3 regions of the Vibrio sp. 1069 genome follow, and region 1 is predicted to be linked to each of the others. Evidence: riboswitches for the same ligand, from Rfam matches in the RefSeq annotation. Region 1 holds a riboswitch; each other region holds the start of a gene.
What was found. Region 1 has a riboswitch for thiamine pyrophosphate ahead of thiD (bifunctional hydroxymethylpyrimidine kinase/phosphomethylpyrimidine kinase). Riboswitches for the same ligand answer to the same signal wherever they lie in the genome.
Positions count from the first base shown of each region.

Region 2: linked by a shared signal. The riboswitch ahead of thiB (thiamine ABC transporter substrate binding subunit) and the one ahead of thiD (bifunctional hydroxymethylpyrimidine kinase/phosphomethylpyrimidine kinase) in region 1 are both predicted to bind thiamine pyrophosphate.
Region 3: linked by a shared signal. The riboswitch ahead of thiC (phosphomethylpyrimidine synthase ThiC) and the one ahead of thiD (bifunctional hydroxymethylpyrimidine kinase/phosphomethylpyrimidine kinase) in region 1 are both predicted to bind thiamine pyrophosphate.

Region 1 is NZ_JAWOWP010000028.1:2,753-7,340, reverse strand. It holds gene R7040_RS22980 (ABC transporter permease) at 1-784, opposite strand, end outside; gene R7040_RS22975 (ABC transporter ATP-binding protein) at 777-1,532, opposite strand; gene thiD (bifunctional hydroxymethylpyrimidine kinase/phosphomethylpyrimidine kinase) at 1,522-2,379, opposite strand; TPP riboswitch at 2,477-2,584, opposite strand; gene R7040_RS22965 (TldD/PmbA family protein) at 2,896-4,281, shown strand; gene R7040_RS22960 (TldD/PmbA family protein) at 4,281-4,588, shown strand, end outside.
Region 2 is NZ_JAWOWP010000004.1:262,388-266,975, forward strand. It holds gene fbp (class 1 fructose-bisphosphatase) at 1-365, opposite strand, end outside; gene mpl (UDP-N-acetylmuramate:L-alanyl-gamma-D-glutamyl-meso-diaminopimelate ligase) at 678-2,036, shown strand; gene R7040_RS09260 (flavin prenyltransferase UbiX) at 2,042-2,680, shown strand; TPP riboswitch at 2,718-2,854, shown strand; gene thiB (thiamine ABC transporter substrate binding subunit) at 2,927-3,919, shown strand; gene thiP (thiamine/thiamine pyrophosphate ABC transporter permease ThiP) at 3,961-4,588, shown strand, end outside.
Region 3 is NZ_JAWOWP010000027.1:910-5,497, forward strand. It holds gene R7040_RS22785 (multicopper oxidase family protein) at 1-929, shown strand, start outside; gene crcB (fluoride efflux transporter CrcB) at 1,053-1,436, shown strand; TPP riboswitch at 1,497-1,595, shown strand; gene thiC (phosphomethylpyrimidine synthase ThiC) at 1,759-3,699, shown strand; gene R7040_RS22800 (thiamine phosphate synthase) at 3,699-4,588, shown strand, end outside.

The sequences.
Region 1 (4,588 bases):
GGATGGCTTTTTTCAATAACTTATCGGTGATGAAGTAGAGTGAGATAGACAGTACGGCGAGGATAAACAGCGCCGCAAACATCTCGTCAATGATCATGCGAGCGTTGGCTTGGAGCATCAGATAACCCAAGCCTTCGCTTGAACCTACCCACTCACCGACCACTGCTCCAATTGGCGCAATAACGACGGCAACACGAATACCTGAGGCTAAAGTTGGTAGTGCGGCTGGCAATTGAATATGACGAAGTAGCTGCCATTTAAACGCGCCCATGGTCTTGGCAAGGTCGAGGTAACCTGTTGGCGTATTGCGCAAGCCGTCATAGCAACATGTCGTGACGGGGAAAAAGATGATGATCGCCGCCATGACTACTTTTGATGCAATGCCGTAACCCAGCCAAAGCATGAGCACTGGCGCGATGGCGAACACAGGGATCGCTTGGCTAGCAATCAGAATAGGCAATAACCAACGCTTCAGCGGCTCGAACATCAGCATTTGCAATGCGAACAGCAAACCCATCGATAATCCAAGCGCCAAGCCAAATAAGATCTCTTGCGCGGTAACCCAAGTATGTTTGAGCAGGACATCGTAACGAGTGACCAATCTATCCAGCACTTCAATTGGTGAAGGTAAGATGAAGCTTGGCATGTCGAATATCACCACGACCAACTGCCACAATCCCAAGATCACCGCTGTGCTGATAACTAAGCGCAGAGCCGGATGGGTCACGCGTTCTTTTTTACTAATACGTGCCGAAACGGAGTTGTACTGAGTCATATCACTCATAGTCTTTCTCCAATTGATCCAAAATCGCTTGTTGAAGCGCGGCGCACTCTCCATCGAGAACTCGGGGCGGCTTGGAGTCTGGAACGACCAAGTGCTGAGCTTGCGCAGGTGTGCCTTGCAACACATAGAGTTGGTGAGCTAATCGCACCGCTTCTTGTGGGTCGTGGGTAATCAGAACAACCGTCTTATCTTTCAGCAATTCGGCAGACAAGGTTTGCAACTTATGACGAGTAACCGCGTCCAGTGCAGAGAAAGGCTCATCCATCAGAACTAGAGGCTTGTCTTGCATCAGAGTGCGAGCAAGGGCAACACGTTGTCTCATGCCGCCAGAGAGCTGAGCTGGCTTAGCATCCGCGTAATCGGCGAGTCCCACTTGGCTTAGTAAAATCAGTGCACGTTGTCTATTTTTCTCTGGTGCTTGCTCTTGAGAAAATCGAGAACTGAGGCAGACGTTGTCTAACACATTCAACCACGGTAGCAATAAATCCTGCTGAGCCATGTAAGCGATACGGTCATGCAGTGCAGCGCCATCCGTTGTGATGAGTTCGCCATGCCAGTCAACTTGGTCATCCAGCAGGCCAGCTAAGTAACGCAATATTGTGGTTTTCCCGCAGCCACTTCGTCCGAGTAATACCGTCCATTTACCGACGGGAATGGTCATGTTCATTCCTGCTAAAGTCGGTGTTTGGCTATCTTTGTATCGCAGACTAGCATCGGAAAGCTGAATGCCAATCGCGTTAGCGAACATAAGTATGACCCGCAAAAAAGTGGTTCACAGGGCCATGGCCTTTACCTACATCCAATTCATCAGCGTGTGCGATAGCTTGGCTGATGTACTGCTTACCCAGGTGCACCGCTTTGTGTAGGTTGTTGCCTTGGCCAAGATAAGACGCGATAGCAGAAGACAGCGTGCAGCCTGTGCCATGAGTGTTTTTGGTTGGAAAGCGTTTAGCGCTGATTAACTCGGCACTGTCTTGCATGATAAGCAGATCGTTGCTGTTTTCATTTTCTTCAAGGTGACCGCCTTTGAGCAGAATAGCTTTGGCGCCAAGCGCACGAAGGTCGGTAATCATATCGTTCATTTCAGATTCTGATTGAGGCATTGGCTTACCCGTCAATGCTGCGCCTTCGGGTAGGTTAGGGGTAATGATGTCTGCGAGCGGAATCAATTCTTCTTTTAAAGTGCTGATTGCCGACTGTTCCAGTAATAGATCACCGCTAGTGGCCACCATTACAGGGTCAATCACGAGGTGTTTTGGCTGGTATTGCTTAATTTTGTCTGCAACGACTTTGATGATGTTGGAATCGGCCAGCATGCCCACTTTGACTGCAACGATGTTGAGGTCGGTAAATACTGCATCAAGTTGGCTCTCTACATGGTCGAGAGGAATGGGGAAAATCGCAGAAACGCCTTGGGTATTTTGCGAAGTAATCGCCGTGATTACCGAGCAAGCAAAACTGCCGGTTGCGGACATCGCTTTGATGTCGGCTTGAATACCTGCACCGCCACCACTGTCTGAGCCCGCGATGGTCAATACGATAGGGGTAGGCAAGGCTGGCGTGTGATGTGAATGAGGTTGTGATTGCTGCGTCATGGTCGCTCCTACTACAAGACGTATAGGAACTGACTTTGACCGTTGCAGATAGATCGATTTTTCGATCGCTATCGCTTACCTAAGAGGGGCGACGAAAGGCAAAGTGTGCATAGTTCCCTACGTCAGTGCTAACTGAATCAGGTTCAACGGGTCTCGAATTTCGATCTCAGCCAACACTTGTCGTGTGGCCCCCCGACTATTTCGTTCGGATGATAGCAGGACCATTGCGGAAGGGATACGTTTTTTGAGCGTAATTATAATGAGTATTCAATTATGCGAGGTGAGTGATAAAGTAAGCACCTAAATGGTTTGCTGTGTGGAATTTACTAGTGCAACGCTCTGGTGAATGAGCAGAACCTGAAATATTTAATAAATAATCGTGGTCTCGTTAAGCAAGGATTAGCACAAAACAAGGTTAAAAAACTGTTAAAATTTAACGTGTTGCCAATTTAACTTTGTTGAACTTTTTCACAGTTAATTAGGAAGGCTAAGACGATCATCGAGCAAGGAGACTTCATGCTTAATTCTGTAACAGCGAAGTCAGTGATCGATCATGCACTCTTTTTGGGGGCTGATTTCGCTGAACTATTCGTTGAACATCACCAAACCAACACTGTCCAGATCTCATCTGGTGAAGTGGATAAGGTTAACTCGGGTATCGATTTTGGTATCGGTATTCGTCTTTTTTTCGGTCATAAGGTGCTTTACGGTTACACCAACAGCACAGATGAAGCCGAACTAAAGCGCGTAACCTCGCTGCTTGCTGCAAAAGACAAGCGTGAGCAAATCGCGTCAGCGGGTTCTTTGAATTTGAACCGCTACCCAATCCAACATGGTTGCCGCATGTCGCTAAGTAAGGATGCTAACCTAGATTCAAAAATCGCGTTTCTATTGAAAGTTGACCAAGCCGCACGTGCTGAGAGTGAGCATATCAGCCAGTTTATTGGCAGCGTTCTTCAGCGCGAGCAACAAGTGTCTATCTTCAACTCAGAAGGTCTACACGTTGACGATACTCGCCACTACATTCGTGTTGCTGGTAACACTGTCGCGCAAAAAGGTAATGAGCAGTCTTCTGGTATGGAAGGTCCTGGCGCTCTTGCTGGTTGGGAATTCAGTGAACAGCTTGATGCCAAAGAGCTAGGTCAAACTATCGCGCAGCAAGCGTTAGTAAAACTTGGCGCGGATGCTTGTCCATCGGGTGAAATGCCGGTGGTGATTGGTAACGGCTTTGGCGGCGTTATCTTCCATGAAGCATGTGGTCACTTGCTAGAAACCACTTCAGTTGCGAAGAAAGCATCAGTCTTCCACGACAAGATGGGCGAAATGGTTGCTCACACCGCAGTGAATGCAGTCGATGATGGCACCATGACCAACGAATGGGGCTCGATTCACATTGATGATGAAGGTATGAAGACTCAGCGCACTCAACTGATCAAAGACGGTAAGCTAACCAGCTTCATGGTCGATAAAATGGGTGGCATGAAGACAGGTTATGAGCCTACGGGTTCTGGTCGTCGTCAAAACTACAAGTTCGCACCAACCTCGCGCATGCGTAACACCTTTATCGAAGAGGGCGAGCATTCACTTAATGACATGCTGGCAGGCATCGAACGTGGTATCTATGCGAAGAAGATGGGCGGTGGCTCTGTTCAACCGGGTACGGGGGAGTTTAACTTTGCTGTTCGTGAAGCCTACCTCATTGAAAATGGCAAAATCACCAAGCCTCTGAAAACAGCAACGCTGATCAGCACGGGTCCAAAAGTGTTGAAAGAAATCAGCATGGTCGGCAAAGACATGGCGCTTGCGCCGGGCATGTGTGGTTCCGTGAGTGGTTCAGTACCAACAACTGTCGGTCAGCCAACGCTGAAAGTAGATAACATTCTGGTAGGAGGCGGTAACTAATGAGCCAAGAACAACAACTTCTTAATGCGGTTGATTACGTCCTATCAGAAGCAAAACGCCAAGGTGCAGAAGCGGACGTCATTGTAAACCGTAACAGTAGCTTTTCTTTGAAAGCGAACCAAGGAAAGCTGGATGAGTACAAAGTAAGCTCAAGCCAAGTTCTGGGTGTTCGTGTTGTGAAAGATGCGCGTGTTGCAACAAGCTATTCTGAGTCGTTAGAGCAACCAAGCTTGGATTTGATGCTGACCAACGCACTGCAAAGCGCTCGCTTTTCCAAGCAAGATGAACATCAGACGATTAGTTGCGT
Region 2 (4,588 bases), on a different contig from region 1:
TTAGAAGAACCATCAAGTGGGTCCATCAGTACTACATATTTGGCGTTTTGGTTGAGTTCTTTATTGAACGCAACTGCTTCGTCTTCTTCTTCACTGGCAACGCCACACACTTGGTCACGAGCTTCAAGCGCGGCTTTGAACTTATCGTTCGCGTAAACATCGAGCTTTTGCTGATCTTCACCTTGGACATTTTCCGTGCCTACAGCACCAGTGATATCACCGAGACCCGCTGCGTTGATTTCGCGGTTAACGATTTTTGCAGCTAAACGAATGGAGGCTAAAAGGGATGATAGATCACCGCTAGCGTGGGGGAAATCCGCTTGTTTTTCGACAATGAACTCGCCTAGGGTGCGCAGTCCTGACATGGTTAATCCTTACATTTTCATTTCATTGGGGGTAGTGCGCAAGTGAGCATCTCTTTATGGATGTTAAACGATTGCGCTGGATGTAAGTTTAAGTCGCAGATCTTTTTAATGGTAATGAAGTAACTGTTTGAGATCTCAATTTATTTGTAGACTTGTTTGAGGGATTCATCAGTAAGCAAGAGGTTGTACAGTCTGTGTTCAACCTTGTCATATTTGTGAAAGGGACTGCAAGAAGAAGGCTAAAGTCACTCGCTTTTCAGGCGGTAATCGCGATAATGAAAGCATTAAAAAACGCATTACAAGGTTTAGTTTATGCACATTCATATCTTGGGTATCTGTGGCACATTTATGGGCGGCGCAGCGATTCTAGCGCGCCAATTAGGACATAAAGTCACTGGTTCTGATGCCAACGTTTATCCGCCAATGAGCACACTGCTTGAGTCTCAAGGTATTGAAATTATTGAAGGCTTTGACCCGTCTCAACTCGACCCCCAACCAGATCTTGTGGTGATTGGTAATGCGATGAGCCGTGGCAACCCTTGTGTCGAGCATGTGCTCAACACTAACATGCGTTACACCTCTGGCCCGCAGTGGCTCAACGAGTTTTTGCTGCATGATCGTTGGGTATTGGCGGTATCGGGTACACATGGGAAAACGACCACGTCGAGCATGCTTGCTTGGATACTTGAAGATTGTGGTTATCAACCGGGTTTCTTAGTCGGTGGGGTACTCGGTAACTTCGGAGTGTCTGCTCGTTTGGGTGAAAGCATGTTTTTTGTCGTTGAAGCGGACGAATATGACAGTGCTTTTTTCGATAAGCGTTCTAAGTTTGTGCATTACCATCCTCGCACTTTAATCATGAATAACCTTGAGTTCGATCATGCTGACATCTTCGATGATCTAGAAGCGATCAAGCGCCAATTCCATCATTTAGTGCGAACTGTACCGGGCAATGGATTGATCTTAGCGCCGAGAAAAGATCAGGCGTTAGCGGATGTATTAGAGCGTGGCTGCTGGACTGAAAAACAGTTCTCTGGTGAGAATGGTGACTGGCAAGCGCACAAATTAGTGCTTGATGGCTCAAAATTTGACGTTGCGTTGCAAGGCGAGAAGGTTGGTACCGTCGAATGGAATTTGGTGGGTGACCACAATGTGGATAATGCACTGATGGCAATCGCTGCTGCACGACATGTTGGAGTCACTCCGGATCTTGCTTGCCAGGCATTAGGGCGTTTCATCAATACCAAGCGCCGTTTAGAGCTGAAAGGTGAAGAACAAGGTGTGACGGTTTACGATGATTTTGCGCATCACCCAACGGCAATTGAACTTACTGTCGGTGGTTTGCGTAACAAGGTAGGTGAAAAACGCATCCTTGCTGTGTTAGAGCCGCGTTCTGCCACCATGAAGCGTGGTGTACACAAAAACACACTTGCAGAGTCACTACACAGTGCAGATGAAGTCTTCTTGTTCCAGCCAGATAATATCGAGTGGTCTGTGCAAGACATTGCCGACCAATGCACACAGCCAGCGTTTGTCGATGCGGATATAGATAACTTTGTAGCCAAGATCGTCGAACGTGCGCGACCAGGTGACCAAATTCTAGTCATGAGCAACGGTGGCTTTGGTGGTATTCACGGAAAACTTCTTGAGCAGTTAAAACAAAAAGCCTGATTGATATGCAAAACAAAACACAACCCTCTCATAAAAAAGCCATCACGTTGGCATTAACGGGTGCTTCTGGTGCTCCCTACGGCCTTCGTCTTTTAGAATGCTTGGTTGCGGCGGATTATCATGTCTACGTTCTGATTTCTTCGGCGGCTCGTGTCGTGATGGCAACCGAGCATAATCTTAAGCTACCAAGTGGCCCAGAAGCGGCGCAGCAAGCATTGGTAGAGCACCTGAACTGCAATCCCGATAACATCACCGTTTGCGGTAAAGATGACTGGTTCTCACCGGTTGCGTCTGGTTCTGCTGCACCAAAGCAAATGGTGGTTTGCCCATGTTCTGCGGGAAGCGTTGCAGCGATTGCGCATGGTATGTCAGATAACTTGATCGAGCGGGCCGCTGATGTGGTAATGAAAGAGCGCGGGCAGCTGTTGCTCGTGGTTCGCGAAACACCATTTTCAACGCTGCATCTGGAGAACATGCACAAACTGTCGCAAATGGGCGCCACCATCATGCCAGCAGCTCCAGGCTTCTATCATCAGCCAAAGAGTATTGAAGACTTAGTGGATTTTATGGTGGCGAGAATTCTTGACCACTTAGGTATTGAGCAAGGTTTGGTGCCTCGTTGGGGTTATGACCAGCGCTCGTGAGCTGATTGTGTAACCACTCAAATACCTTTACAATCCATCCAACTCATCGGGGAGCAAACCCATTTAGCATTGAGTCAATCAATGCATTGGGGCGCTGAGACCTAAGTGTTTAACTAGGGACCCGTATTACCTGAACCAGATAATGCTGGCGTAGGAATTGAGTCTGGATATTGGAAGTCCTTAATAGCCGCCTCAAACCCTGTGCCGCTCAACTTATTTCTCTGAAATACTCATGGAGAGCGAGCAGTGAAACCCACTCTAAATCTGATTGCCCTAGCTGCAATCACCTCTACTTCAGCGTTTGCCGCTGAAAACACATTAACCATCTATACCTACGACTCTTTTGCCGCAGATTGGGGGCCGGGTCCTAAAATCGAGCAAGCTTTTGAAGCAAAATGTGGCTGTGACGTTAACTTCGTAGCGTTGGACGATGGTGTGTCGATTCTGAATCGTCTTCGTCTTGAAGGCGGTAATAGCAAAGCGGACATCGTATTAGGTTTGGATAACAATCTGATGGCAGAAGCGAAGAAAACCGATCTGCTTGCCGAGCACAATGTGGATACGGCTAACACAGTGTTACCAAACGGTTGGAGCGACACGACGTTTGTACCGTACGATTACGGCTACTTCGCGTTTGTGTACAACAAAGAGAAACTCGCTAATCCGCCGAAAAGCATGAAAGAGCTGGTGGAAACGCGCGACGATCTGAAAGTGATTTACCAAGATCCGCGGACTTCAACGCCGGGCCAAGGCTTAATGCTATGGATGAAATCTATTTATGGCGACGATGTGACGCAAGCGTGGCAGAAGCTAGCGAGCAAAACCGTAACGGTCACGAAAGGTTGGTCTGAGGCGTATTCTATGTTCCTCAATGGTGAGTCCGATTTAGTGCTTTCTTACACCACTTCACCTGCGTACCACTTAATTGCGGAAAACGATTCGAAGTTTGCTACGGCGAATTTTGCTGAAGGCCACTACATGCAAGTTGAAGTAGCCGCCAAAGTGAAAGGGGCAAAAAATTCAGAACTTGCTGATCAATTTATGAGTTTCATTTTAAGTGATGAGTTCCAATCGGCGATGCCAACGGGTAACTGGATGTACCCAGTCACTGACGTTGAGTTACCTAAAGGTTTTGAAACTTTGAGTGTTCCAAGCAAGTCGTTGAGCTTTAGTGCTGATGAAGTGGCAAAAATGCGTAAGTCTTGGATTCGCGAATGGCAAAGCGCATTGACGTTTTAGCTGACGTTTCCATCCTCATCTGAATGAGATAGGTTTTACCTTTGAATTCTGTTCCAAAAATAGGTTTAGGGGTCGCGATGATCATCGCGACCTTTGTTATTTCTGCCCTAGGTGCTTTGATTGTTCAAGCCCCTTCACTTGATGTGTCTGTGGTATGGGGCGACCCGTACTATCAACATGTCACCAAGTTCAGTTTCTACCAAGCGTTTCTTTCCACATTGCTCAGTGTTGGCTTTGCCATTCCAGTAGCGCACGCACTTTCGCGTCGCCAATTTATTGGTAAATCATTACTGCTTAAGCTGTTTGCATCGACACTGGTTTTGCCGGTTTTGGTTGGTGTTTTTGGGCTGTTAGCGATTTATGGCAACAGTGGTTTGTTGGCGCAGTGGTTGCAAAGTTTCGACACTAAACTGCCATTCTCTATTTACGGTTTGAACGGCATTTTACTCGCCCATGTGTTCTTTAATTTACCTTACGCGGCACGATTGCTTCTGCAAGCCTTGGAGTCTATTCCTGCCGAGCAGCATAAGCTTTGCGCGCATCTTGGGATGAGTCATTGGGATAAGTTTCGCTGGGTAGAATGGCCGCGTTTAAGGCAGCAGCTTCCCCACGTTTGTGGGTTGGTGTTTATGTTGTGCTTTACCAGTTTTGCCACTGTAATGGCGTTGG
Region 3 (4,588 bases), on a different contig from region 1:
TCGTTGAAGAGGCAGAGCCTGTTCAGTTTGATGAAGAGCATGAAGTCGTCCTCAAGCATTGGCACTTAGACAAACAAGGTCAGTGGAAGAACCTTATGGTGCCGCGCTTGAGCGCTCGTATGGGGACTCCCGGAGAGTGGAGTAGCGTCAATGGTGTGCATGAACCTGTTTATACGCTGAAGCAGAATGCTACCACACGATTAAGAATTGCTAATGTCGATAACACCATTACTTACCCGATCGCTATAGAAGGCGCAGAGGCTTGGGTTATTGCTATTGATGGTAACCCTGTTAAAACGCCTTATAAGCTCACTCAGCACAAAATTGGTCCGGGAATGAGGTTAGATATCGGATTGATTGCTCCAAAGGCTGGAAAACGTGTTTATGTGCGTCAAATGAAAGGACGCTTCCCATTCCTTTTGTGCGAGTTTGACGTTGTTGAGTCTGACCTGTCGAACAACCAGAAACTGCCTTTATTACCTCTCAACCCTGTGCCAGCTCTCGATTTGAAAAATGCAGAGCAAATCGATTATGTGTTTGAGTGGGAGGGGGCGATCACTCCTGCTGATAAATCGGGCAAAGCGATACCTAAATTCTGGCTGATGAACAAACGGGCTTGGGAGGGAATGAGCAAAGATAATATTCCAGCGCCCCTTTCAACATTGGAGATGGGAAAAACCTATATCTTCAACCTAAAGAACGTCACCCAATATCATCATCCTATTCACCTTCATGGACACACATTTACGGTTCTTGAGTTAGATGGAAAAAAACTCGACGAACCGTTTCATACCGATACGGTCTTGCTTGGAAAAAACGGCAGTGCGAAAGCGGCATTTGTTGCAGATAACCCTGGACGTTGGATGTACCATTGTCATGTGATCGAACACATGAAGACGGGGTTGATGGGTTATATTGAAGTAAAGTGACTCCTGTAACTTTTTAAATCTTGATAAGTTTTAAGCGCTATAATTTGCTGAATTCTAAGATTGTATAATCACTATTGCCGTAAATTTGATTACAATGTCTCCATTAACTTTTCTGGGGGAATTATGGGACAACTATCCGTTTTGGGTTTTATTGCATTGGGTGGTGCATTTGGTGCATGTTCTCGTTACTTAATTTCTGAACTTTGTGTCATTTTATTGGGGCGTGGTTTTCCATATGGTACGTTAACCGTTAACGTTGTTGGCTCATTTATGATGGGCTTATTGATAGCAGCTTTCGATAATGAACTTTTGGCAACGGAACCTTGGCGACAAGTGATTGGCTTGGGTTTTTTAGGCGCACTAACGACGTTTTCCACCTTCTCGATGGATAATGTTTTGCTTATGCAGCAGGGCGCTTTCTTTAAGATGGGGTTGAACGTATTGTTGAATGTCGTGTTAAGTATTTCAGCGGCGTGGATAGGCTTTCAATTATTGATGCGCAGCTAGCAAAGTAGTTAAAAATTGAACAGGTCGGCTTGGTTTCACCAAGCCGTTTTTATATACTGACATCACTTGTCGGAGTGCCATAAGGCTGAGACCGTTAATTCGGGATCCGTTGAACCTGATCAGATTAGAATCTGCGAAGGGAACAAGAGAAGATATTCACACCGGAGTTCTTTCTGGTTGATCTATCAAAAGTCGAATGTTGTTACAGGCAAATATCGTAAGCTTTAACTAGCCTTAATTTGACTCCTCTTGTCGCATCTATCCGCCAAGCATTTTTATCCAATTACTTTTTATCTAGTATAACAAAGCAAGGAAAAATGCTATGTCGAGTCGCAAACAAGCGAGACTGGAAGCAAAACAGTTCATTGATACACTCTCGGTACAACCGTACCCCAATTCAAGCAAAGTCTACGTAGAAGGCTCACGTCCAGATATTCGTGTACCCATGCGTGAAATATCACTCGCTGATAGCCTTATTGGAGGCACAAAAGAAGCGCCTATTTTCGAACCTAATGAGCCAGTACGCGTTTACGATACCTCGGGTGTATACACAGATCCAGAGCACACCATAGACCTCTATAGCGGCTTACCTAAGCTGAGAGAAGGGTGGATTGAAGAGCGTGCCGATACTGAGCTACTTGATGAAGTAAGCTCGGTGTACACCAAAGAACGCTTAGAAGACGAAACACTAGACGATCTTCGTTACGGTAATCTACCACGTATTCGACGTGCCAAAGATGGCCATTGTGTGACCCAATTGCACTATGCTCGCAAAGGTATTATTACCCCAGAAATGGAATACATCGCGCTGCGTGAAAACATGGGGCGTGCCAAGTATCGCGATGAAGTGCTGAATCAACAGCATCCGGGTCAAAGCTTCGGAGCGAACCTACCAAAAGATATTACCGCCGAATTCGTGCGTAAAGAAGTCGCCGAAGGTCGCGCTATTATCCCTTCCAATATTAACCACCCAGAATCCGAACCAATGATCATTGGACGTAACTTTTTGGTCAAAGTGAACGCCAACATCGGTAACTCATCGGTCACTTCTTCGATTGAGGAAGAAGTAGAGAAGTTAGTATGGGCAACGCGCTGGGGTGGCGATACCGTTATGGATCTCTCTACTGGACGTAACATCCACGAAACTCGCGAGTGGATTCTACGTAACAGTCCGGTTCCGATCGGTACCGTACCAATGTATCAAGCGCTTGAGAAAGTGAATGGTGTTGCGGAAAACCTTAACTGGGAAGTGATGCGCGATACCCTGATTGAGCAAGCAGAGCAGGGCGTTGACTACTTTACTATCCATGCCGGTTTACTACTTCGTTATGTGCCAATGACTGCAAAACGCGTTACTGGCATCGTCTCTCGTGGTGGTTCTATCATCGCGAAATGGTGTTTAGCGCATCACCAAGAAAGCTTCTTATATACCCACTTCCTAGAGATCTGTGAAATCTGTGCTAAGTATGATGTGGCACTTTCTCTCGGTGATGGTCTGCGTCCTGGCTCGGTGGCCGATGCTAACGACGAAGCGCAATTTGCAGAGCTTCGTACCCTTGGTGAGTTAACCAAGATAGCGTGGGAATACGACGTACAGGTGATTATCGAAGGTCCTGGTCATGTTCCAATGCACATGATCAAAGAGAACATGGAAGAACAGTTAGAGCACTGCCATGAAGCTCCTTTCTATACCCTTGGCCCATTGACGACAGACGTTGCTCCTGGTTACGACCATATTACTTCAGGTATTGGCGCTGCCATGATTGGTTGGTATGGCTGTGCGATGCTTTGTTATGTAACGCCTAAAGAACACCTTGGCTTACCGAACAAAGAAGACGTGAAAGTAGGCATGATCACTTACAAGCTTGCTGCGCACGCCGCTGATTTAGCGAAGGGACACCCTGGTGCACAAGTTCGTGATAACGCGCTGTCTAAAGCTCGCTTCGAGTTCCGCTGGGAAGACCAATTTAACTTGTCGCTCGACCCAGATACCGCACGCGCTTTCCATGATGAAACCTTGCCTCAAGAGTCTGGAAAAGTTGCTCACTTCTGTTCGATGTGCGGACCAAAGTTCTGCTCTATGAAGATTTCGCAAGAGGTACGAGAGTACGCGAAAGATACTGAGCAAGTTGCTGCGGACCAAGCTATCTCAATCAAAATGCTGGATGATCCTCTTGAGGGGATGCGTCAGAAATCGCAAGAATTTAGAGATACAGGTTCTGAGCTATACCATCCAGCAGCACATGCCGAGGTGAGTGACTAATGAGCAAAATCCTTATTCCGTCATCATTGATTGAACTGACAGGTTTAGTTCAGCAATGTTTGTTGTTGGCGAAAGAACAGGGTTTTAGCATCGAAGACATTGAGTTGGGTGTGAGCCCAACTCAATCTATTCAGCTTGTTCGCGACCAACAGACCACACGCATAACGACAGATCTTATTGATGGTTATGACTCTGAGAATGAGAGTTCATTTGTGCTCTATTACCGCTCTGCTTTATCGGTAGAAGCGTGTGCTAAGCAACCGTCGAAAGCGATTTATATTGGCATTGCTGATACGCAAGTATCCGATGAAAAGGAGAAAGTGCTTCAGCTTGATATCTGGCGTCACCCAATTCACAACGAAGTGAGAGCGCTTTCCGTTAAGTCCAAATTCAACGCAATGTTCGATCCCGAACATCACCTTGCTTGGATAGTAACGCTGACAGTACTCGATTTTCCTATCGAAGATGCGTTAACACTTGCTCGAGGAATGCTAACTCAACAAGCGAATGTTTCACGTGAAACACTGTTTAATGGCAACCTTGACGAGGGACGAACTACTCAGTGGGCTGACCAATTTGATAATTTCCCCACACCTGTACTGGAGGATAACCGACTAGGTATTCAAGTTGGTTGGTCTGCACAAGGCGAGAGCGTTAGCTTTCCAATTCTGACTAAGCAAAGTCTAGGGCTCTATCCAGTCGTTGATGATGTTGCTTGGATTGAGCGTTTACTGCCACTAGGCATCAACACTATTCAACTGCGAATCAAGAACCCACAACAAGCCGATTTAGAACAACAGATCATTCGAGCAATTGAGCTAGGTCGTCAGTATCAAGCACAAGTGTTCATCAATGATTATTGGCAGCTGGCAATCAAGCATGGCGCTTA